3 regions of the Portococcus stanieri PCC 6802 genome follow, and region 3 is predicted to be linked to each of the others. Evidence: riboswitches for the same ligand, from Rfam matches in the RefSeq annotation. Region 3 holds a riboswitch; each other region holds the start of a gene.
The links. A riboswitch is a leader RNA that binds a small molecule or an ion and turns the genes downstream of it on or off. The one in region 3 is predicted to bind cobalamin.

Region 1 (7,886 bases), on a different contig from region 3:
TATGGTGCGTCGCATAGCATAGTAACACTTAATATCAAAGCTAAAAACAGCGAGAACAACTTCTGCATGAGATTCCTAGACTTGTGTTTTGAATAGTACGACCTAAACATTATCCAGCAAAAACAACTTTTTGTTAAGTATATATACGCATTCTTGTTGAGCCTCGTTCGTCCATCTTTCGCGCGGTCAGCGCGAACATCAACTTGCAATTCACTGGCAACATTCATGCAAATCTTGGCAAATCTAAATCCTAAAACTTCATCTCAATCGATAGTAGATGGGAGTCAGCAATATATCTCATTTACGTAGTTATTAGAGCCTAGTTGGGAAATTGATGATACTTTGTCCCCAACCCATAAATCTCCCAATTTTGAAGAGATTCGAGCTTCAGAATCCTCCAAGGTTGGGGACAGGGGCTAATGTAGAGATTTAGAAGATTTTTTAAACGCCCTCTCAGCGAAATTATAGGGATTACTCCCTTCGCCTGAACTAGTAAATTCTTAGCAAAAACTTAACATTAGAAATCTGTATGAATAGATACAAAAGGTTGTACTGTTAATTGGTGAAATTTTTAGATTACCTGGTTACTAACTGTGCCATTTCAAAATACAGAAAATGCCTAAGAAAATATTAAAAATTATCTTCGCAACTTTTGGGCTGATATTCAGCTTGCCGCTCGCTCCAGCACTCGCGCAAGCCGATCCCAAAAAGTTAGAAGAGATGATTACTGCTGCTAGTACTGCTGCTAGCGCAGCGCAGACTTCGGCGGATAACGGTTATATGTTACTGTGTTCTGCTCTAGTTTTACTAATGACTCCGGGATTAGCTTTTTTCTACGGTGGATTTGTTGCTAAGCGCAATATCCTGAACACCTTGATGATGAGCTTCTTGCTCATGGGAATTGTGGGCGTAAGCTGGGTATTATGGGGCTACAGCCTTGCCTTTGCACCAGGGACATCCTTCATCGGAGGGCTGCAATGGTTATTTCTCAATGGCGTTGGTATTGATGTCAGTGCTTATCTTCCCAAACTCACCCCCGATGATGCCGTCACTTCCTATGCTGCTACCATTCCACACCAAACCTTCATGATCTATCAGGCGATGTTTGCCATCATCACGCCTGCTTTGATCTCAGGAGCGATCGTCGAGCGGATTAGCTTCAAAGCTTACACGTTATTCATGCTGTTGTGGTCAACCCTCATCTACTGTCCCCTAGCACACATGGTATGGGCAAAAGGAGGCATGCTCGGTTTGTACGGTGGCATAGGTGCTTTAGATTTTGCCGGCGGTACGGTCGTGCATATTAGCTCCGGAGTTTCCGCACTGGTTGCAGCGATCGTAATTGGCGCTCGAAGAACCTATCCAGATCGGCTCACTGCTCCTCATAACGTCCCTTTTATTCTGTTGGGAGCCGGGTTGCTCTGGTTTGGTTGGTTTGGCTTCAATGCCGGTAGTGCTTTGGGGGCTGGCTCCTTAGCAACAGTTGCGTTCGTCGCTACCAATTCAGCTACAGCAGCAGCAATGTTAACCTGGTTGATTCTAGAACAGGTGCTAAAGGGCAAACCAACGGCTGTTGGCGCTGCCACTGGAGCTGTCGCGGGTTTAGTTGGAGTTACTCCTGCCGCAGGTTTTGTTAACCCCATCGGTGCAATTCTAATTGGCAGTATTACTGCTACATGTTGCTTCTTTGCAATTAGCTTCAAATCTAAGTTAGGAATTGATGATGCCTTAGATACCTATCCCGTTCACGGTGTGGGTGGAACAGTGGGCGCAATTCTAACCGGAGTTTTCGCCGTGAAAGCTGTTAACTCGGCGGGCGCAGATGGCCTAATTGCTGGCAAACCCGGACAAGTTGTCACGCAAATTATTGCCGTTGTCGTCGCTTATTTAATTGCTGGGATCGGTACTTTTATCATCCTACAGATTGTTAAGGCTCTAGTCGGCCTGCGCGTCAAACCAGAAGTTGAATTCCAAGGTATGGATATCAACGAACATGGTGAAGAAGGCTATGGCGAAGAGTTTGGCGGTGGAGTCAGTCAAATGGGAGGAAAAGCTAGTCCGATCGATGGATAGCATTCCTGATGGAACTCAAATTTATCAACTATTAGACAACTAGACAATTAGACAATTAACTGGGAGATGGAACGCGATCGCATTCTGTCTCCTATATTTTTGAGATTATGCTACTAAAACGCCAGGGGATGCTTGCTTGGGTAAAATTTTGACCAGATCGATTTTGGCACAGTAGGCAATATCAGCACTACAGTTGAGGCGTAATAGGCGCTGGCCGTGGCTAGCAGCAAGGAATAACTCCTCTAAGCGATCGCTCCATTGGCGATATAAAGATAATGCCGCGATCGCCTCATCATTTCCCCATTCGCACGAGCCATCCAAACCGCTAGCGATCGCCCCCGCACAAGCCGTATCCTCTAAAGAAAAACTGCCCTCCCAACCTGAGCCAACAATCCAAACCGTTTCGGGTTGCGCCTGTTTGAGATAATTCAATACGGAACCAAGATTAATCATGGCAGCGGCCAAGACCGTTGGCGCAGCTTTAACGCGTTGGAGCGAGCGAGTACCATTGGTCGTACTCATAAAAATTCGCTTATCTTTTACCACCTCTGCCGTATAGTCAAATGGCGAGTTACCTAAGTCAAATCCTTCCACTGTACCGCCCCCACGTTCCGCTGCTCTCAGCCTTAAATGGGCAGGATGCAAATTACTAGTTTGCATTAGTTCGTCTAGATCGGCAAAAACCTGCACCGCTTCTGCCCCAGCAGCTAAAGCGGTAGTAATCGTAGTAGTAGCACGTAAAATATCGACTGCGATCGCGCACTCTGGTATTTCGTTGTCTGGCGCTAGTTCGGGGGTGTGGTAGACAAATAGCTTCATTAGTTAAGGATTAGTTGATATAGCAGTAATCAGTTTTAACGCCATCGACAATTTGGCAGCAAACAACTAAGTTTTAATACTTATTTAATATATCTTTATAGTTTGATTTACGATAGCTGCAAGACTAAATTATTCCCACTCGTCGGTCTCTACATTGCTCTCAGATTGCATATCCTGTTGCATATTCTGCATATCTTGCTGCACTGCTTGCCAATTAACTTCCGATGCAGTTTGCGATCTGACTGGACTACCTCTGTGCAATTGCACCAGATGGCTGCACCAGTCTGCCATTAGATCTAACTGGTGATTCACCATTACTACTGTTGTTGGTGGTTGCGATCGAGTCAATTCCTGCAAAATATCTAGCAAAAGACCCGCTCGAAAGCGATCGAGCGCAGAAGTTGGTTCGTCTAGTAATAGGATCTCTGGCTCAGCGACCAGTGCCCGAGAGATCGCGACCCATTGCCGTTGCCCTACCGACAGTTGCAGTTCCGAGCGTTGAACTAACTTAGAGTCAAACTGAAGTTTGTCCAGCCACAGATCCAGGCGATCTTGAATTTGTTTTTTGGGCATCCCGACTAGCTTGAGGGGATAGGCGATCGCCTCAGCCACAGGCATACCTAGCAAGGTTGGTTCTTGCGCGACTAACATAATCCGACGGCGCAAATCGATCGCGGGCAGTTGTTTAATATCATTTCCCCAGGCATAAATTTTGCCAGAGGTTGGATCGATGAGGCGATTCAGCAATCGCAGAAGGGTGGTTTTCCCAGACCCCGATGCTCCTACTATCCCCGTGCGGCTGCCAGCCGCGATCGCCACAGAGCAATTATGCAGGATATTTTGGTATGACACCAGTTGCAATTGCAACACATCCTGGGACGTTTCCAATACATTCACTAACTTTTTGGTCACTCAGGGCTTATCTTAAAATTTCTCGTTATTGGTTGCATCAACATTAGCAGATCGTTTCCGGAGTTCGTCGAACTCACGTCTACAATTAGCCCCCTGCCCCGAGTTAGCCGCACGGAGGGTTAAAAATGAGCTACAGTGAATAGCGATCGCAATTTGGTTCTCGCGGGAGACAGCCGCTAGAAGTAATGGGGAAAGTTCGGCGTAAATCCGACACTGTCCCGCAACTGTAGATTTCAGTCCGTGCTGAAAAAGTCAGGATGCCCGCCAAATTTGAGCGATTGAGACTGCAAGTTAAATATCTGCGAGGTACAGATAAATTCTCTATGTCAAATCGAATTGCGTTAAATCAAATTTCAAATCAACATGCTTTGTTTGTATGTACGACCTGCGCTAGTATCTGGCAAGATGGTAAGCGCGTTGGTACTAGTGGCGGACAGGTAATGCTGGAGCAGTTAACCCAACTGCATCGAGATTGGGAGCTACGGGAAGAATTTCCCATCCGCGCTGTAGAATGCATGAGTGCCTGCAGTCATCCCTGCGCTGTGGCATTGACTGGGGATGGTAAGCATACCTATTTATTTGGGGATCTGTCGCTCGATCCCGAAACTTTTGAGGCCACGACTGCGGCAATTTTGGAATGTGCTGGTAAGTACTATCGTGCCGATGATGGGATCTTGCCTTGGTCAGAGCGTCCCGCGCCACTGAAGAAAGGAATACTGGCTCGTATTCCACCTCTGCGAAAAGTTGCGGCCAATCTGCGCTAGATTTTTTGACATCCCATCGCTTGGAATGTCGTGACAGTTTTATCGTTCAAATTGGTATAAAATTAAAATTCTCATGCATAAAATTCCCGTAACTGTAATTACTGGCTTTCTTGGAGCTGGAAAAACTACTTTGGTGCGATATCTCTTGCAAAACAATCAGGGTAGACGCATTGCTGTAGTAGTGAATGAGTTCGGTGAGATTGGTATCGACGGCGAACTGCTACGTTCTTGTCAAGTTTGCGATGACGATGACTCTGCGAACGATATCGCTAGTAATATTGTGGAATTAAATAATGGCTGTCTGTGCTGTACGGTGCAGGAAGAGTTTCTACCCACCATGCAAGAGTTGTTAAAGCGACGCGATCGCCTGGACTGCATCCTGATCGAAACTTCGGGTCTAGCCCTACCAAAGCCGCTAATTCAAGCATTTCGCTGGCCAACGGTACGTACGGGCGCTACAGTTGATGGTGTGTTGACCGTGGTAGATTGCGAAGCAGTAGCGAACGGACAATTTGCGACAGATTTGGATGCCATTAACGCTCAGCGCCTGGAAGATCCCAATTTAGAACACGAAACTCCCATTGAGGAATTATTTGAAGATCAGTTAGCTTGTGCCGATCTAGTTCTGCTCGCAAAAGTAGATCGGGTGGATGGCACTACGCAGGAGAAAGTGCAGAAATGGTTGAGGCAAGAACTCCCAGAAACTGTGAAAATTATTCCCTGCAAACAAGGAGAAGTTAATCCCAGTCTTCTTTTAGGATTTAATGCCGCCGTTGAGGATAACTTAGAGAGCCGTCCCAGCCATCATGACTATGAAGAGGAGCACGAACACGATGATGGTATTAACTCAATTCATCTCGATCTAGATCGGGAATTTGAACCTTCAGCCCTGGTCAAACAGTTGGAGCAGCTAGTCGCTCGGCAGGAAATCTACCGTATTAAGGGATTTGTAGCAGTGCCCAAGAAATCTATGCGATTGGTTTTGCAAGCCGTAGGTTCGCGATTTGACTATTTCTACGATCGCCCTTGGCAACCCTCTGAATCGAGACAAACTCGTCTGGTATTTATCGGTCAAGAATTGGATGGCGTTGCGATCGAGCGCTCTGTTGCTACTGTGGCATTATGACAATTGCACGCTTAGTTAAAATCCTCTGTCAGAAATCTCCATGAAACTAGCTAATACCTACGGTTATTACTCCGACGACGATCGCGAATATATCATTACCAATCCCCGCACGCCGCGACCCTGGTTTAACTACATGTGGAACGGTCATTACACTAGCTTGATTTCCCATACGGGTGGTGGTTTCAGCTTTCTTGACTCGCCTCGCGATAATCGCATCTCGCGCATGCGCTACAACTGCCTGCCGTGGGATCGCCCCGGTCGCTATGTCATGGTGAAGGATACAAAGACAAGCCAGTATTGGTCTTTGAGTTGGGCACCGACGATAGATTTAAATTACGATAAATACGAATGCCATCACGGTCAAGGTTATACCAGGATCGTCACAGAAATTAATGGCATTCGCGGTGAGATTACCTACTTTGTGCCCGCAGATGTGGATGCTGAAATTTGGCGGGTCGAATTAACTAACTTAACTGGTGCAGATCGCAATCTGGAGGTGTACTCGTTTACCGAATTGCTCATGGGCAACGCACTCAACGATCTGATCAATCAACCCAACGACAAGCACTTTACCGATATCCATTTCGATGCCGATCTGCGATCGCTGGTTGCCACCCGTCGCTACTGGGTGTTGAACAAAAAAGTGTCGGTGGCACAACCGAATATCGATTGGCAATATCGCATCTACTTCACGCAAACGCTGCCCATCTCCGGCTTTGATAGCAGCCTGGATGTCTTTATCGGGCGCTGGCGATCGGAAGCCAACCCCGAGGCCGTAGAGAAGAGCCGGATGCAGAATACCGAAATTACCGCAGGCGACCCGATCGCCGCCTTGCAGTCTCGCGTAGTCCTACCCGCCTCTGGTAAAGTAAATTTTGCCGTAATTTGCGCGATCGCTCCCAAAGAGAATTCTCAATCCCCTATCGAGACAGCAGATTTGAGCAATCTCGAAGTCATAGATCGCGCCTTTGCCGAGCTTAAGGCGAAATGGGATAAGCATTTGGATGTAGTGCATGTCGATACGCCCGATCCGAAATTCAACGCGATGTTAAACGTGTGGAATCAGTATCAGGCTGCTGCCACGTTTGATATGGCGAGAAATGCTGGTTACTATCACGGCGGACTATTATTCGGTACGGGCTTGCGCGACCAGTTCCAAGATATCCTCGGTGTCGTGATGGTGGATCGCGATCGCGTCCGAAGTCGCCTCTTAAATGCGCTGCGATTTCAATTCCAAGATGGCTCGACTTTGCATAACTTTTTTAAATTAACCAATACAGGCGAACGCACCAATCACTCCGATACACCGCTATGGATTCCCTTTGGTTTAGTAGAATATCTGAATGAAACCGGGGATTTCTCTATTCTGGATGAAGTAGTAGCCTATCACGACGAAGGCGAAGGTAGCGTCTACGAGCATATGGTGAGGGCTTTGCTCTACGCGATCGCGAATCTAGGCGAGCATGGAATGCCTAAAATTCGCAATGGTGACTGGAACGATACGCTCGACCACGTGGGGCCGCAGGGTAAGGGCGAGACAGTCTGGGGCGCGTTTTTCCTGGGCTACGTTCTGCGCAAGACATTTCCAGTATTAGAGCTAAGGAGCGATCGCGATCGTTTGGAAAAGTTTCAGCAGATCTATGAGAGTTTAGGTAAAGCCACAAACGAGCATTGTTGGGATGGCGAGTGGTATTTGCGGGCATTTCGCGATAACGGCAAACCGATTGGCATCTCTGCCCACAAGCAAGGCAAAATTTTTCTCAATGCCCAATCATGGTCGGTAATTTCTGGTCTGGCACCGAAGCAGAGAGCCGATAAAGCTCTAGCTTCCTGTCGCAAATACCTGACTACTCCCTATGGAATGCAGATTGTTTATCCTTCCTATACTGAGATTGAGGATAATGTGGGATTGATTAGTCGTTGCGTCCCAGGCAAAAAGGAAAACGGGGCTGTTTTCAACCATGCTTCGTCCTGGTTTGTGCTGGCGAGTTTAATTAATGGCGATGTCGATCTTGGCTTTGATATCTACCAGCGCATGATGCCGATTAATTCTGCTCGGGATATCGATCGCTATGAAGTAGAACCCTACGTCTATGCAGAATACGTCACCAGTCCCGACCATCCCACCCAGGGACAAGCCAGCCATTCCTGGCTAACTGGTACGGCGGTATGGATGCTGCGCATTGGTATCG
Region 2 (7,886 bases), on a different contig from region 3:
TTAAAAATTTGGGCAACCATATTGCTAACTTCAGTTTTCTTCTCTTGCCCAATGTAGCTTGATGTGTGGATCTGCTGTCATCAAAGTTCCGGTTTCTTAATTTTGATTTACAAAGTATTGGGATTGGCAATGTTTGTGGTGGGTGTGACAAAGATCGCACTTTTTATCACTTTTACTCACTGCCAGCCTGCATCAGTGTTTATAGAATTAAACCAGAACTTTGAGTTAGTAATCGCGATGGAAGGGAGAACCCCAAGCAAAAACCTTCTAAGTACTCGTACTCAAGTTGTTATTCCCCGATGGATCTTGATGATGAGAGGTACTTATGAGTTTGACTATCAGGGAGCTGAGGCTTTCCGGTATATTCGATCTACGCTGCAGCAGTCTTATCGATCGCGCAGCCGCAGAGGCTATTAAGGATGAAGTAGGCACTTTATTGCTCAATATGCACGATGTAGCGTTCATGGACAGCCAGGGTCTAAGAATTCTGGTTTGCCTGCTTAAAATGCTAAAACCCCACGGTATTAAAATCGCATTATGTTCGCTTAGCCCGCAAGTTAAAGTTTTATTTGAAATTACATCTATGCATCGACTGTTTGAAATTTACGACAGTCACGAAGGGTTGCTCGCAGCAAAAAAAAAGGACGTTAATGCCGTTCAGCTCAGTTTAGCTTGAGCTTGACGCAATTTTTAATCTGCAAATTTTTAACACGTCATTTCTAGCTTAATAGCTGCATCAACTCAATCGGTAAGCCATCGGGATCGCTAATGAATGCGACTTTGTAAGTTCGATCCCCGATCTCTTGCACTTGAGGTGGAAGAAGTAATTTTAGTTTGCCTAATTCCTTTACCAGGTTTGCCAGTGCCAGATCCAGATCCTCTACCTGAAAAGACAGATGATAATAGCCGACATAGTGTTCGTCTCCGAAGCAATCGGGTGCGGGGTTCGGTTCTGGAATTTGGATTAGTTCCAGGTGCGTACCAGCCCCAGCCATCCAGCAAGCCAGCGTGATCCCAGCCGTAAACCTTGTCTCGATCGCAAAGCCCAGCTCCTCGTAAAAGGCGATCGCTGCGAAAATGTCAGCCGTGCGAATTGAAATATGGTGATGCCGTAACATGAGGAGATAGCTTAGTTAAGGATAGGCTAAAAATACCTAGTAGAATAGCTACTAGTACACATTTAAATATTTACACCAGGTCTAGTTGCAATGAATCCTATTCTGCAAACCAAAATTGAAGGGCAAATCAAAAATAGCAAAATTCTGATCTACATGAAAGGAAATGCTGCCATGCCGCAGTGTGGGTTCTCCGCTGCTACCGTGCAGGTATTTTCCTCGCTCGGCTACCCCTTTGATACGGTAGATATTCTCGAAGATCCCGAGATCCGCCAGGGCATGAAAGAGTTTTCTAACTGGCCGACCTTCCCACAAGTCTACCTTGATGGCGAGTTTATCGGAGGCTGCGACATTGTCATGGAAATGCACCAGCGCGGCGAATTAGAGCCGATGGTCAGAGAAGTTATGGCAAAAGCTTCCGAGCCTGCTTAGAACCCAGGTTTATGTAAAGTAGGACTTATTCTAAATCCTGTTAGATTCCCCCCTTTACTTTTAGTCCGCGCAGGCGGACTTTGTTCGTGTAGCCGCGACTTCAGTCACCAGGCAATATAGGGGCAATAGATAACTGCACGATTAATCCCACCCGCTCCAGTGCCACCTTTAATGCTTGGTTAATCGGTAGACGCTCTTGCCCCAAATTAGGATCCAGGGTACGGAAGCGCATGGCAAAATCGGCAAATTGGGGTATGGGCAATCCACCGGCGATCGCTGCTTGGGATTTCGCCACGACTTCAGGCATTTCTTCTTTGTGTTTTTTACAGGCAGCTAGCTCGGGATTGCCCTGTTTGTTGACAACTGCGGCAAAACCAAACAAGCGACACAGAGATGGCCGCCAGGGATAGATGCTGCAGCGTCCGTTGCCGGGGATCGCAGGATCGCTGCGATAGAATATGCAAACTCCTATACCACTAATTGCTCTCATTTGTTGTATCCATTCACCTAATTCCCCGCGTTGATGGAGTTCCCATGCGATTGGTAACATCTCTAGTGGTGTTGTCTCAACTTCAGGATTTTGGCAACACGCACCGCAACCGGGAGGGCATTGCAGCCCCGTAGCAGTCTGAAATGTCGCAGTTGCGAGATCGATTTCCTCCAGGATTGCCATAGTTTGCAATGTCAAATTATTAGACATGAGATGATGCTTTATGTTGTTCTAGATTTAACAGTAAAAATCTCAGCGATCGTGTAATAATAACTTTGAGGATTCAGATAAAGTGGGGTGTCTGTCTCATAATTATTTCTAATACATGAAGAGTATCTATCCCCAGCATAGCTAAAGATAGCCTCTTTGTTGTAAGGGTAGAGAGTATGGATCGCAATTCTAAAACAGTTTGGCTGCAAAGAGATGTCGTTCAGCATAACTCCCACGACTATTTTGCAGTTCTGGGGTTACCAGTAACTGCGGATGCCTATCAAATCCGTCAGCGTTACTTGAGCCTGGCCAAAACTCTGCACCCAGATGTGCCAGTTGAAGTGCCCCGCAATAAAGACAAAGCCTGCGAGTATCTTGCTAAGCTTGTCAATCCTGCCTATGACAACTTGATGCAGGCGAGGGAGAGAGCAGAATATAATGCCCTGATCAAAATCATTGCCAGGCGCTTGTTAAAACGCCTGGTCGTACTCGTACCGAAATCAGAAGCTGCCAAAAGGTTATTTAGATCGCCCAGCGACGCGCACTACGTACAGGCTGTCGAAGCGATCGCCAGCTTGCAGTACAAGTCCTTAGATAAAGTTTCAGAATATACAGAGCAACTGAGCGAGCTGAATGTAGTTTACGCCTTATATCAAGAAGGTTTCCATCCTGCTCTATGCGATTCCTCTGAAGCTAGCTCCCAAGACAGTTCCAAACAGCAGGTTTGCTTATCGCTCGGTCATATTAATCAACTTGCTACGCACAGAGCTAAAGAATTTTCTAACCCACTCTTGCCTAGATCTCAAGCCTATATTCGCTCTGCTGAGGCCTACATCATAGCAAAACAGTGGACGATGGCGTTGGGCGACTTGCGTACTGCTCTACAAATCGATCGCACCAATAGCAAATGTCATGCCTTGCTAGGTGTAGTTTATCTCAATCAAAGGCTACTGGGCATGGCAAGGCTGAGCTTTCAACAAGCGCTCAAACTCAACCCCAGGGAGCCGCTAGTTCAGGAGCACATCTCGCAATACGCCAAAATGTTATCTCACGTACCGAATCGGTATCAAAAAGGTAGCGGCTTCTTCGGCTGGTTGGGCAGCTCGTGAACCGTTGACTACTGGAGTAGGTAAATTGCTTGACCCGCGATCGCTATGACAATCGCAGTTGCGATCGCCCAAGCGTCTTTTTTTTGCCATTTTGGCGGCTCTAAGATCGGTGGGTTGCCCTGATATCCCCGCGATAGCATGGCCTGGTGGATGCGTTCGCCCCGATCGAAGGTACGAATAAACATCGCTCCGATCATATTGCCAATCGCACGCCGCTGCCACGTACTACTTTGAGACTGTTGCCACCAGCGATCGCCTCTAAAGTTACGCGCCGCCGCTGCCCGCCGCATGGACTGAAACTCATCCACCAGGACACCAAGATAGCGACACGTAGAAGCTAAAATTGCTACCAGTAGAGGGGGAGTTCTCAAACTAGAGAGGGCATATAACAGTAGAGGCAATGAGGTACTGAGGGTGAGAACGTTCAAAATTAAGAGTGACAGCAGAGCCTTAAGTGCCACGCTGCCCAGAATTGTCAAACCGTTAGTGGTAATTTGCAACCAGCCCCACGACCACAACACATGGCCGCCGCCACGAAAGAGCGTTCCCAGCAAAATGACACTGATGAAGGCTGACTCTACGGCCATGCGCTTAGCCAGCATCCCCAAGCTCACTTGACTGAGATATAAAACCACAAGTAACACAGCGCCATAAAACATCCAGGTCAACCATTGACCATTAGGGACGATCGCGATCGCAAATACAGATAGGAATACACAAAGAAGGCGCGTTTGTGGAGCCAGGCTATGCCAAATTGTATGGGGCTGGCGATCGCTCTCCCACATAAGGTCGAGCGCTCCAATATGTAGCACAACGTGCAGCAGCATAAATCCTTCTTTTCTTAGCTACAAGCTGGGGAGCCTTGTTTACCCATTGCGATCGCGATCTGAGGATGCGTCGCGATCGTGACTTTGCCGCACGGTGAGTTTACCAACGCCCCAAGCCAAACTAAAAGTTACCAACGTACCAACCAGCCCTGCCAGTGCTGTTGCCACTTTTTCATCTTGAATACCTTTGAGCGCATACTCGTCAAATATTTTGGCAAAAGGCAACTGCTTTGCGGGCAGCTCTTCTAATGCTTTTTCTTCAAATTTTAGATCCTGCGCGACGCGATCTAGACCATCGGGATTTTTACTAGCAAAAGGTGAGAGAAAGATAGCAATTACTAGTGCCGTACCCAAACCTACTAATACAACAACACGATTCTTGGCTGAGGAACTTTTTTGACTCATAACTTTGTGCGAATTTGCAATATCTATGGCAGCCTGAGACGGACATGAGGGCAGGCATGGGGGGCAGGCACGGGGGGCAGGCACGGGGGCACTGCCCCTACGACTATACAATTGTTGAGATATTTTGGAGAATCACCTGGATGTAGTTGAGGATGTTGCCGACAAAGGCGGATCGAATAATAAGTCAGGACGGTTACGCCACACGAAGCTGAGAGATATCGAGGTAATAAGAGCTTCACCAATGCCAATAAATATATGCCACGACAACATTGCTGCTAGAGCAATATTTAGAGGCACTGTGTCTGATAAAGCTAACTGAATAGCTGCTAAAGCAGACCCTGCTACTACGCTAGTCCAGGCAGCCACCATTACTGCAATATTCATGCTGCGCCAGGAGTTATTTCCAAGTAGCGATCGCACCGCTCGATAGAGCCAGTAGCCACCCAACGTACCAATCAAACCCATATTAACTACATTCGCACCGAGCGCTACTAATCCACCATCTTGAAACATGACCGCCTGCACGATAAATACTACCGTCATGACCAGCGAACCAGCCCAAGGCCCCAGTAGAGCACCTGCCAGCGTACCGCCGAGCAGGTGGCCGGAAGTACCATTGGGAATGGGAAAGTTAACCATCTGGGCGGCAAAAATAAAAGCCGCACAAACTCCCATCAGGGGTACGGCTCGATCTTTGTATGCAGATTGCACTTTTGTAAGAGATAGGGCAATTAAGCCAATAGCCAGAGCCCAAGTAAAAATACTTATAGAGGGACTCAAAAAGCCGTCTGGGATGTGCATTGCTAAATGCACGTATGGATGCTGAAACATCTGTACCTCGCAGAGCTGCATGGTTATAGAGCGAAAACGGCGGGCATTCTGGCTTTTTCAGTTAAGCTGAAATTACAGTTGCGGGACAGCGTTGGATTTGCACCACCCTTTCCCCTTTACTCTAACGACCTTTGGTCGCTAGAAGCGTTTTCGGTTTGCTAGACATAATTATGGATTATGGCACACAGCCATCCCGTCCGGACTAGTTGCGCCCTGGAATTGGGCCGCGCCTGCCCTCAGATAGCGACGCTTTTAAAAACTTCTGCAAGTGCATGACATGGGAATTCTCGGGCAAAGATGCCAGCTTTTCCAATGCTTCCGGCAATGTAAAATCCTGTCGATAGAGAATGCGATATGCTTGCTTGATTAGCTGCAGGTCTTCTGGCTCCAGCCCTGCTCTTTCCAAACCAATACGATTAATTGCCCGCACTCTCGACGGGTTGCCCTCTACAACCATAAAAGGAGGAACGTCCCGTTCAATGCGACTCATCCCGCCGATCATAGCCATTTGACCTACGTGGACGAATTGGTGGATGCCGACTATACCCCCAATCCGCGCGCCAGATTCAATGACTATATGCCCTGCTAAAGCAACTGAATTAGTTATAATCACGTTGTCAGCGATCGCGCAGTTATGAGCTACATGCACGTATGCCATTAATAAATTGGAGCTGCCAATACTAGTAACTTCGCCATCGCCAGTAGCACGGTTAATCGTGACGTATTCGCGAATTCGATTATTATTACCAATTTTGACCAGACTGGCAGCACCGTTGTACTTCAAATCCTGTGGCTCTAGTCCGATCGCTGCACCAGGGAAAATATGATTGCGATCGCCAATTTCAGTCCAGCCATCAATAACGACGTGAGCACCAACTACCGTGTGAGCACCAATTTTAACCTTCTCTCCAATTACGGAGTACGCTCCAATTTGAACGGTCGGATGCACCTCAGCACCAGGGTGAACGATGGCGGTAGGATGAATCAATTGAGGTAGAGGCACATGAGATACAGGCATGATTAGTTGTTAGTTGCTAGTTGCTAGTTGCTAGTTGCTGGTTGCTAATTGTCAATTGCTGCTACCACTTAAATTAATGACGAATTCGATCGCAAATTCGACGGGCGATCGCTAAATAACTAAAGATCGACCAGAGAAAACATTAGTTCGCCCTCACAGGCTAGTTGTCCATCTACTTCGGCGCGTGCTTGCATTTTGCCAAAGCGTTTGCGGGCTGCCAGTAACTCTGTAGTTATGACCAATCGATCGCCTGGGACAACGGGACGGCGGAACCGTACTTTATCAATCCCTGCAAACAGGAATAGCTGACCTTCAGAGCCGGGCATCTGTTTCAAAACCACGCCACCTACCTGTGCCATTGCCTCTACAATTAACACGCCTGGCATAATTGGGTGCCCTGGGAAATGCCCTTGGAAAAACTGCTCGTTTATGGTGACATTTTTAATGCCTGTAGCGGAATGCCCAGGCACGTAATCAATTATGCGATCGACAAGTAGAAATGGATAGCGATGCGGCAGGAGTTTTTGAATCTCCTCAATCGTCATTTTGGTAGCAACGGGAACGGGTGGAGTTTCAGTCAAGGTAGGCATTTTTTTGCTGTTTTAGTTACGAGTCTAATCGCACCTATTTTTAATAAATGAACTATTTAAATCTTATAGTTAGGCGTTAATTTTTTGCTATCAACCATTTAAACTTACCAACGGTCAATTTGCGCGTCCTAATTATCAGAAACTGCTAAAAGTGCCTGGGCGAGCTGTGCGTGTAGGGCATGGCTGGCCTTAAATGCTACGATATGCGCTTGCAGCGATCGCCCCAATAAGCTCAGATCGCCGATTAAGTCTAAAAGTTTATGGCGACATGGTTCGTTGTCAAACCGCAGGGGTGGATTTAACCAGCCCTGCTCGTCGCAAACGATCGCATTATCTAAACTACCCCCTTTAATCAACCCCATTGCTTGTAGCTGTTCCACCTGACTTGCCATTGTAAAAGTACGCGCGGGCGCAATCTCGCTGGCAAAATTACCCATACTTGGCATCCAGCTAAACCACTGTGTCCCAATCGCTTTGGTAGGAAACTCAATCCCGTAGGTAAATCGCAATGCATCCGAAGGAACGGCGATCGCAAAAGCGTCGCCTTGCTGCACGGAAATTACCTCGCGGATTGCCAGTACCTGGCGCGGCTCCGACTGGCTAGCAATCCCAGCATCAGCGATCGCTTCAGCCCAAGGACGTGCCGATCCATCTAAAATCGGGATCTCAGCATTATTAATCGCAATCTCAGCATTATCAATGCCCATCCCCCACAGGGCGGCGAGTAAATGCTCCACCGTACGCACTGAGGCCATCTCGGTTTGCAATTGGGTCGAAAGCATCGTTTCGCCCACGGTCGATAGTCGAGCGGGAATCACGTTATCCCCGTACACAAAGTAGCGTCCGGAATCAGGTGCGG
Region 3 (7,886 bases):
GCTAGATGACAACTTTGCCACGATCGTGGCAGCTACAGAAGAAGGACGAGTAGTTTATACCAATATCAGGCGCTTTATTAAGTACATCTTGGGTAGCAATATCGGCGAAGTCCTCACAATTGCGGCAGCTCCAATTATGGGGTTACCCGATGTGCCAATGACACCGCTACAAATTCTGTGGATGAACCTGGTCACTGACGGCTTGCCTGCCCTCGCCCTTGCCGTAGAACCAGCCGAACCGGGCATTATGCAGCAGCCACCTTTTAGCCCTAAAGATAGTATCTTTGCGCGCGGATTAGGGTCTTACATGATCCGCATCGGTGTGATATTCGCATTCTTAACGATCGTATTAATGGAGATTGCTTTTAATACACCTGAAAGTGCTGGTACCTGGAACGCCCACTGGAAATCAATCGTGTTTACCACGCTTTGTTTAGCTCAAATGGGGCATGCCTTAGCCGTACGCTCGGACTACAAACTTTTGGCTCAGCTCAATCCGTTCTCCAATCCATTTTTGTTAGGAGCTGTGGTTGTCACGACACTTCTGCAACTAGCGTTACTATACGTGCCTGTTTTGAGTAATTTCTTTGGTACCGAAGCACTATCTCTACCCGAGCTAGGCGTTTGCTTTGGCTTTAGCGCCCTCATGCTAGTTTGGATCGAAGCCGAAAAGATCTTTATTCGGTGGTATGAGTCCCATAAGAATAATTCCTCAGCACTGCCAAAAACACGATAAGAAGGTAGCGGTCAGCGGTCAGCAGTCAGCAGTCAAAAGGTCGATGCCGCAACTATTTCAATGTATGTCATCAGTGCGCCCACTTGCTTCAGATTGCTTGCCAAAGGATAGACACACAGAGAGCCTACCTCAGGTAGGCTCAGATAGCTTTTATTCATTGGTAAACTGGTTAATACACTAAAGTTCAACTAGCTGTGGCAATACATTGCTAGAATGTAAAACTAGCCTATTGCTGATTTACTGCGTAGTGCTGCATGACGTGGAATCACAGTTACCGATCTGGTGTTTTGATCTCTATTCTGAGCAGCATTAATACTAACAACAGTGTAAGTCTTAGCATTACTTGCTTCCAGTACATCACCAATTGCTAATTGGGCATTGCGGTTTAATGTCCCAATAAAACGTTGGTGGATATCCATCATTAAATACTGCATAGGAAACTCCTCGATAATTTTAGGTGCAATTCAGATGTGTTTACTTGATTGAGTCTGCCTATAGTTTGAGTGTTCCAGGCAAACCCCCTTACGCTACCCTCTTATATACCACCGTTTTTTAAAAAGGTATGTAAAGTTCTGTTGTTTTTGTTTTAATTTCTTCCTGTAAACTGCCGAGGCAATAATTTAATCTTGCGAATTGCCGATCTAGCCGATCTATAAACTGCCGATGTTGAATCCCGATCTTTCTCTGAGCGCCTATGAATACGAACTACCAAGCGATCGCATCGCTCAGAGTCCTGCAATACCGAGGGATAGCTCGCGCCTTTTAGTCGTCAGCAGCGATCGCAGCCACAGCCATCACCAGTTCGCCGAGCTACCAAAACTATTGCGTTCCGGCGATCTACTCATCTTCAACGATACTCGCGTGATTCCAGCCCGCATGTACGGGCATAAGTTTTCAGGCGTACCAGTGGAAATTTTGCTGATGGAGCCACTGGGGACAAATCGCTGGCTAGCCCTGGTTAAGCCCGGTAAGAGACTGCCAGTCGGCAGCACGATCGTGTTTACAGAGGATATTAAAGCCCAGGTCGTAGGTACAGATCCGGAAACCAGAGGCAGAGAACTGCTATTTCATATTCCCGAGCACCGTACCCTGGATGATGTAATTGCAGAACACGGTCATATCCCCTTCCCGCCTTACATTGCAGCACCAGAAGCTGCCGCAGATCAATATCAAACCGTTTATGCCAAAAATCCAGGCGCGATCGCCGCACCCACTGCCGGTTTGCATTTTACCGAACGCCTGCTTGACGAGCTAAAAGACATGGGGGTATCGCAAGCCTACATTACGCTGCACGTGGGGCTGGGCACGTTTCGTCCTGTAGAGGCAGAGGATATTACCACGCATAAAATGCACCATGAATCCTTTGAGGTAACTGAAGACACAATTGAACTAATTAAAGCAACCAAAGCTAATGGCGGTAGGGTAATCGCAGTAGGTACAACCGTAGTTCGCGCCATTGAGTCTAGCAACCTCCAGCCCTTTAAAGGCAAAACTAATTTAATGATCTATCCCGGCTACGAATGGAAGGTACTGGATGGCTTAATTACGAATTTCCACCTGCCCAAATCAACTTTGATGATGATGGTGGCATCGTTCCTAGGTGAATCTGGACGAGAACATTTGTTGCAGCTCTATCAAGAAGCGATCGCTCAAGAATACCGTTTTTATTCCTTCGGAGATGCCATGCTAATCTGGAGAGGAAATAATCCCACACCCCCTATCCCGTAAGGATTAAGCATTAACCCCACACCCCCTATCCCGTATCCCATAAACCCTAACCCCTAAAAATCATGATCTCTACCACTGATATAGAATCTCTGATCGCTGCTGCCCTCCCTGGAGCTAAAGTACAAGTGCAAGACCCCAATCGCGACGGCCAGCATTTTAATGCGATCGTAATTGCCGAGCAGTTTAGCGGCTTAACCACAATTAAACAACACAGGTTAGTCAATGATGCCTTAAAAGCATACCTCGATAGCGGGGCAATCCATGCCCTCCAACTCAAAACCTACAGCCCCGAACAGTGGCAAAACTTCTCCGTACAAATTAGCTAAGAGTTGGCTAATTGATGTCACGCAGAACTATAATCTCTTTTGACTTGCGAGTATCTTCAATGTATTCCTCGCTCTAGTTCTGTCGAGGCACAATCTACATGAGCAATCCCGATCGCTTGACTGGATCTAGCATCTCCTCAAAGCTCGATTTCCCAACCAAGCTTGCCTACGGTGCAGGCGATCTGGGCGCAGCAATGACCGCCAACCTGCTGTCGTTCTTTCTACTATTCTTTTTCACCAATGTAGCAGGCTTAGATCCGGGCTTAGCAGGGCTTATCTTGCTGATTGGCAAAGTGTGGGATGCCGTTAACGATCCGATTGTGGGCGTGCTCAGCGATCGCACCAAATCGCGTCAGGGCAGGCGGTTACCCTGGATGCTATATAGCGCTATTCCCTTTGGCATTTTCTTTTGGTTGCAGTGGTTGGTACCAACTACTGATAAGTGGGGGTTGTTCTGGTACTACGTAATTATTGCGATTCTGTTCAACACGTTCTATACCGCTGTTAACCTACCCTATACGGCTCTAACCGCAGAACTAACTCAGGATTACCACGAGCGCACCAGCCTTACCAGTTTCCGATTTACCTTCTCGATTGGTGGCAGCATTCTCTCTCTAGTACTGGCTAATATTATCTTTGCTGCCTTTAAATCCAATGCCGCGCAGTCATCCGGCAGTTGCAGCGCTGACAGCTTGCAATATCTAGTTCTGGGAGGAGTTTGCGCAGTAATCGCCGTGTTATCGATCTATTGGTGCGTGTGGGGCATCCGCGATCGCGCTCTCATGGCAGAGCGCCAGCGCCTGCACGCGCAAGCTTCAGAGCCTGTAGAGGAGATGAGCTTTGCTCGGCAGTTGAGCGTTGTATTTAGCAATCGTCCTTTTTTATACGTAATTGGGATTTATTTCTGTTCCTGGCTGGCCGTACAAATCACAGCATCGATTATTCCCTACTATGTTGTGAATTATATGGGACTGACGGAAACGGATTTCATCCAAGTGACTATTGCCGTTCAAGGCACAGCTCTGGCGATGTTATACGTATGGAGCGCGCTGAGTAAGAAATTTGGGAAGAAGGCTATCTACTTTGCCGGTATGGGCTTTTGGATTATCGCGCAAGCCGGTTTATTCTTTCTCAAGCCCGGTCAGATCGGCTTAATGTACGTTCTTGCCGTCCTGGCTGGATTTGGGGTTTCAACTGCCTACCTAATTCCCTGGTCAATGGTACCGGATGTGACGGAATTGGACGAATTGCAAACGGGTCAGCGACGGGAAGGCATATTTTATGCTTTTATGGTGCTATTGCAAAAAATGGGACTGGCGGTTGGATTATTTCTACTAGGTGTTGGGCTTTCCTGGTCGGGATTTCAAGAAAGATTGCCCTGTCAGCCCGCACCTACCCAACCCCCTTCTGCTTTACAAGCAATTCTAATTGCGATCGGGCCTTTGCCAACTGCCACTTTGATTTGCAGTTTAGTCCTGGCTTACTTTTATCCAATTACTCGTGAGTACCATGCCGAGATTCTCTATCGATTGAACGAACGGAGGAATGCTCGGAACTAGTGGCGGTGATATTCCCTTTGGCGCTTGGCTTCGTATAGCAAGAGCGATGCCGCGATCGCCACGTTCAAAGACTCCACATCTGGACTCAGCGGGATCTTTACCGCTACATCCGCAATGGCAACCATTTCCTTGGATAAGCCATTACCTTCATTTCCCAACAGAATTAAACTCGGTTGGGTAAAATCGAAATCCCAATAAGAGATCCTGGCATCGGATAGGGTGGCGATCGCTACACCACCAGTATTTTGCCAAGCGCGAACGGCATCCGGCAAATTATCTACTGTTTGTCTGGGACATCGGAACCACTGCCCCGCTGTGGCTCGGATAATTTTAGGGTTAGTGGCATCAACGCTATCTTGACTGACTAGAATTCCATCGACACCCACCGCCACCGCCGATCGGATAATTGCGCCCATATTCCCTGGATCTTGAAGCGATTCCAGCGCTAAACCCAAACTCGCAATCTCAATCGACTTATTCTCAGGTAGCGGTGCTGCTGCCACCACACCATCAGGATTAACCGTCGTCGCGATCGCTTCTATTACGTTCTGGCCTACAAGCTCCACTCGACTCGCGATCGCCCGCTCTCGCAAAAAAATTTGGGAATGAGATTCCGCCCACGCTTCCGTACAGCAAATGGTATCCAGGGGATATTGGGTAGCGATCGCCTCCATGAGAGCATGAGTACCTTCAAGCAGAAAGAGATTTTGCTTGCGTCTTTCCTTGGCACTTTTGCCAAGTTGGCGCAATTGTTTAATTAAGGGATTATTGGTACTGGTCAGCAATGACAAATTTATGATGTTTTAACGATTATAACCACTTTATTCATTAAGTTTTTTAACTCTGCTGGTATTGGCGATCGCCTGAACTGATATACTTTAAGCCATTCGTCGGTTTTGATGGGGAACAGCCATCAGAAGTAATGGGGAAAGTACGGTGCAAGGCCGACACTGTCCCGCAACTGTAATGAGAGTTATATTACTCTCTAAGTCAGAATGCCCGCCGATGTATCAGGTTAGATCGAGTTAGAGCAAATTAGATTAGTTCATCTGCGAGGTACAGCATGAAAAGCTCAATCCAAGTTTCACCATGGCGACGCACTGAGAGGTTAGTTTTATCAGTGCCAACCCAGTCAATTCTCTACATTCTGCTCTGGTCGCTGATTATTTGGATGGTCTATTTCAGTACTTATCCGGCAGTACACGATAAAGTTCATTCCCTCAGACATCACACGCTTGGCGTTAGTTGTCATTGAAATCTTTGGTTACTGTAAAAATCCATTTAGGGGCAGGTTTTAGACCAAAACCACCAATATAGCTATAGCCAATAGGCTCAGGATGGTGTGCAGGGGTGGAACCCCTGCGTGGGGGCTTAGCCTCCACACTCGCGATAATAAACGATCCGTCTACGGCTATAAGAGTAAAAACTTCTCGCTAAACCTGCCCTTACCCAGCCTTTATAGGAGTTTCCAATCGTGTTCCCCAAATTTAAATGGTCTGCACTCGTAGGCTTAGCTTGTGCTGTCGGTATTCTATCCCACGCGATCGCTGGATTGTCTCTGTCGCCCTCAGCTTCGGTACAGTTGGTCGCGGAGCCACCGATCGCTCGAGCCTATCCTCTAGAAGCAGAAGCGACAGAATATTTAGGATCGGGGCAGTATCAACCACCCATCCGGCTAAAGTTGCGCGCGCAGGATGCATCGGGCAAGTCATTACAGGACGCTCGGTTCCATCTGCAAATATTGACCCCCGCTCCTACCCCCTGGTTTACTACAGATTTTCCTGTGGTGGAAGGCACCAAGCTGTTGGACATTGAAGGAGATGCTCCTACGGGTGAGTTGCAGATGCAGCAAGTGTTTCCCATCCGTGGCAACTATCAGTTGCGAGTCAGCGTCACGCCAAAACTTACCAATGCTTTCGCGCCAATTACGCAGAACTTGGAACTGGCAGTTCCTGAAAATCCTTTGAAGTGGCAATACTTCCCATTTGTTTTAGGAGCGCTACTAGCGATTGGTTGCTTTGGTGGTTGGATTATCGGAGGCCGCCAGGTAATTCAGGCAGGAGAAATTGCACCGCGTCGAGTAAGGCTGCTTTTGAGTGGCGCGACTGTCTTAGCGATCGCGGCTTTGCTGTTCTTTAATGTAAGTGCTGAGTTGGCTGGAGTCCGCACGCACATCGCAGAAGAAGCACGTAGCAACTCAAATACCTCTAGCATAAGCCAGTCACAGGGGGTAAAACTGGAGCTGGTTGGGGATAGTGGTGCCGAGGTTGGACGTGCTGCATCATTTCAAGCAAAACTGACCGATAGCAAAACCAATCGCCCCCTCAACGATGCCATCTTGTCAATTAAAACAACGCAGCTAGAAAATAACTGGGTAGCATTTGCTTATCAGGGGATACCGAATGCTCAAGGATTGCTGGCATGGCAAGAGCAATTTTTTGATGGCGCTCCCCATAAAATCGAGGTCAAGGCATCGCCCCAACCTCATAGCAAGCAGCAATTCCCACCCCTCGAAGTCGCTCGGGAAATTGATGTGGAGGCGATCGCGCCACCAATGTCAGTGCGATTAATTGGATTGCTCTCCTTTACAGGGGTTTTAACAGTTGGCCTGGTAGTTGGATTGTGGCTGCGACGCAGCCGCTGGCAAGAAACCTAACCCTAAAGCTCAAGGTTCCAGGATCATATTCCATTCGCGGCGATCGCCATTCCAAACGAGAGAATTCGTTTGACCAACTACATGCGGCCCCCAGTAAAGTCGGGAACCATCAGTAGCAAAAGCGAACATAATATCACCTTGAGCTACCTCGATCTGCCCATTCGGTAAGGATAGGAGTAACCCTTCTGCGCCTCCTTCACTGGGAGCAAAATCCCAATTGACTGGCTCCACCCCATCCCAACTCGCGCGATCGCGTTTGCCAGACAGCAGAACAATTCTCACGGAATGCTCGGTACGGTTGCCAACCCGTAAAGCCCCCTGCTGCTTCCCTGGAATCCTGGCGGGGCGGGGTGATGTAGTTGGTAATGGTGGCACGGTTACGGGGAGGGGACTAGTTATTTCTCTCACAGTCGGCGGATTCAGTTTTTGCCAGAGACCTACGCCCACCAAAGAAATAACCATCCCTAAGATCAGTGGATAAGCCTGCTTAGCGTCGATGAACTGCATTGAATGACATATTCAAAAGTTATACTCCTATTCTATTTTGGGAATGAAGATTCGGGGCACAGAATTTTCTATATCTGAGTCTCTGCATCTGCTTTACTTAACTTTCTTGCGCCCATCCTCATCATAATAGTCTGGCTTGATTGTTTCCCTAGCTCTAGCAATAGCCAGGGCATTATCCTCCACATTAGTGGTAACTACTGAGCCAGATGCAATGTTAACGTTTTTACCAATCTGAATTGGCGCTACCAAAACGGAGTTGGCACCAGTTTTGCTGCGATCGCCTATCACTGTAGGATGCTTATTAAAACCGTCATAGTTTGCGGTAACCGTTCCCGCACCGATGTTGACCCGATTCCCCAGCGTGGCATCGCCCA

Region 1: it holds a riboswitch for cobalamin, as region 3 does, so the genes downstream of both, PSE6802_RS0110555 (DUF1636 family protein) here and PSE6802_RS31690 (CbtB domain-containing protein) in region 3, are expected to answer to the same signal.
Region 2: it holds a riboswitch for cobalamin, as region 3 does, so the genes downstream of both, PSE6802_RS0105885 (energy-coupling factor ABC transporter permease) here and PSE6802_RS31690 (CbtB domain-containing protein) in region 3, are expected to answer to the same signal.

What each region holds. Positions count from the first base shown of each region.
Region 1 covers NZ_KB235914.1:1,126,276-1,134,161, reverse strand. The annotation lists gene PSE6802_RS0110570 (ammonium transporter) at 616-2,073, shown strand; gene PSE6802_RS0110565 (2-phosphosulfolactate phosphatase family protein) at 2,179-2,892, opposite strand; gene PSE6802_RS0110560 (ABC transporter ATP-binding protein) at 3,022-3,804, opposite strand; cobalamin riboswitch at 3,942-4,087, shown strand; gene PSE6802_RS0110555 (DUF1636 family protein) at 4,128-4,568, shown strand; gene cobW (cobalamin biosynthesis protein CobW) at 4,642-5,694, shown strand; gene PSE6802_RS0110545 (glycoside hydrolase family 94 protein) at 5,735-7,886, shown strand, end outside.
Region 2 covers NZ_KB235914.1:137,991-145,876, reverse strand. The annotation lists gene hemL (glutamate-1-semialdehyde 2,1-aminomutase) at 1-20, opposite strand, end outside; gene PSE6802_RS27985 (STAS domain-containing protein) at 326-676, shown strand; gene PSE6802_RS0105915 (VOC family protein) at 720-1,118, opposite strand; gene grxD (Grx4 family monothiol glutaredoxin) at 1,209-1,547, shown strand; gene PSE6802_RS0105905 (YkgJ family cysteine cluster protein) at 1,648-2,247, opposite strand; gene PSE6802_RS0105900 (J domain-containing protein) at 2,424-3,356, shown strand; gene cbiQ (cobalt ECF transporter T component CbiQ) at 3,365-4,183, opposite strand; gene PSE6802_RS0105890 (PDGLE domain-containing protein) at 4,223-4,588, opposite strand; gene PSE6802_RS0105885 (energy-coupling factor ABC transporter permease) at 4,721-5,440, opposite strand; cobalamin riboswitch at 5,441-5,583, opposite strand; gene lpxA (acyl-ACP--UDP-N-acetylglucosamine O-acyltransferase) at 5,622-6,437, opposite strand; gene fabZ (3-hydroxyacyl-ACP dehydratase FabZ) at 6,557-7,027, opposite strand; gene lpxC (UDP-3-O-acyl-N-acetylglucosamine deacetylase) at 7,156-7,886, opposite strand, start outside.
Region 3 covers NZ_KB235910.1:503,048-510,933, forward strand. The annotation lists gene PSE6802_RS0102470 (cation-translocating P-type ATPase) at 1-736, shown strand, start outside; gene PSE6802_RS0102475 (hypothetical protein) at 958-1,170, opposite strand; gene queA (tRNA preQ1(34) S-adenosylmethionine ribosyltransferase-isomerase QueA) at 1,400-2,464, shown strand; gene PSE6802_RS0102485 (BolA family protein) at 2,527-2,790, shown strand; gene PSE6802_RS0102490 (MFS transporter) at 2,889-4,349, shown strand; gene PSE6802_RS0102495 (TrmH family RNA methyltransferase) at 4,346-5,134, opposite strand; cobalamin riboswitch at 5,224-5,370, shown strand; gene PSE6802_RS31690 (CbtB domain-containing protein) at 5,413-5,604, shown strand; gene PSE6802_RS0102500 (hypothetical protein) at 5,824-7,005, shown strand; gene PSE6802_RS0102505 (hypothetical protein) at 7,015-7,512, opposite strand; gene glmU (bifunctional UDP-N-acetylglucosamine diphosphorylase/glucosamine-1-phosphate N-acetyltransferase GlmU) at 7,606-7,886, opposite strand, start outside.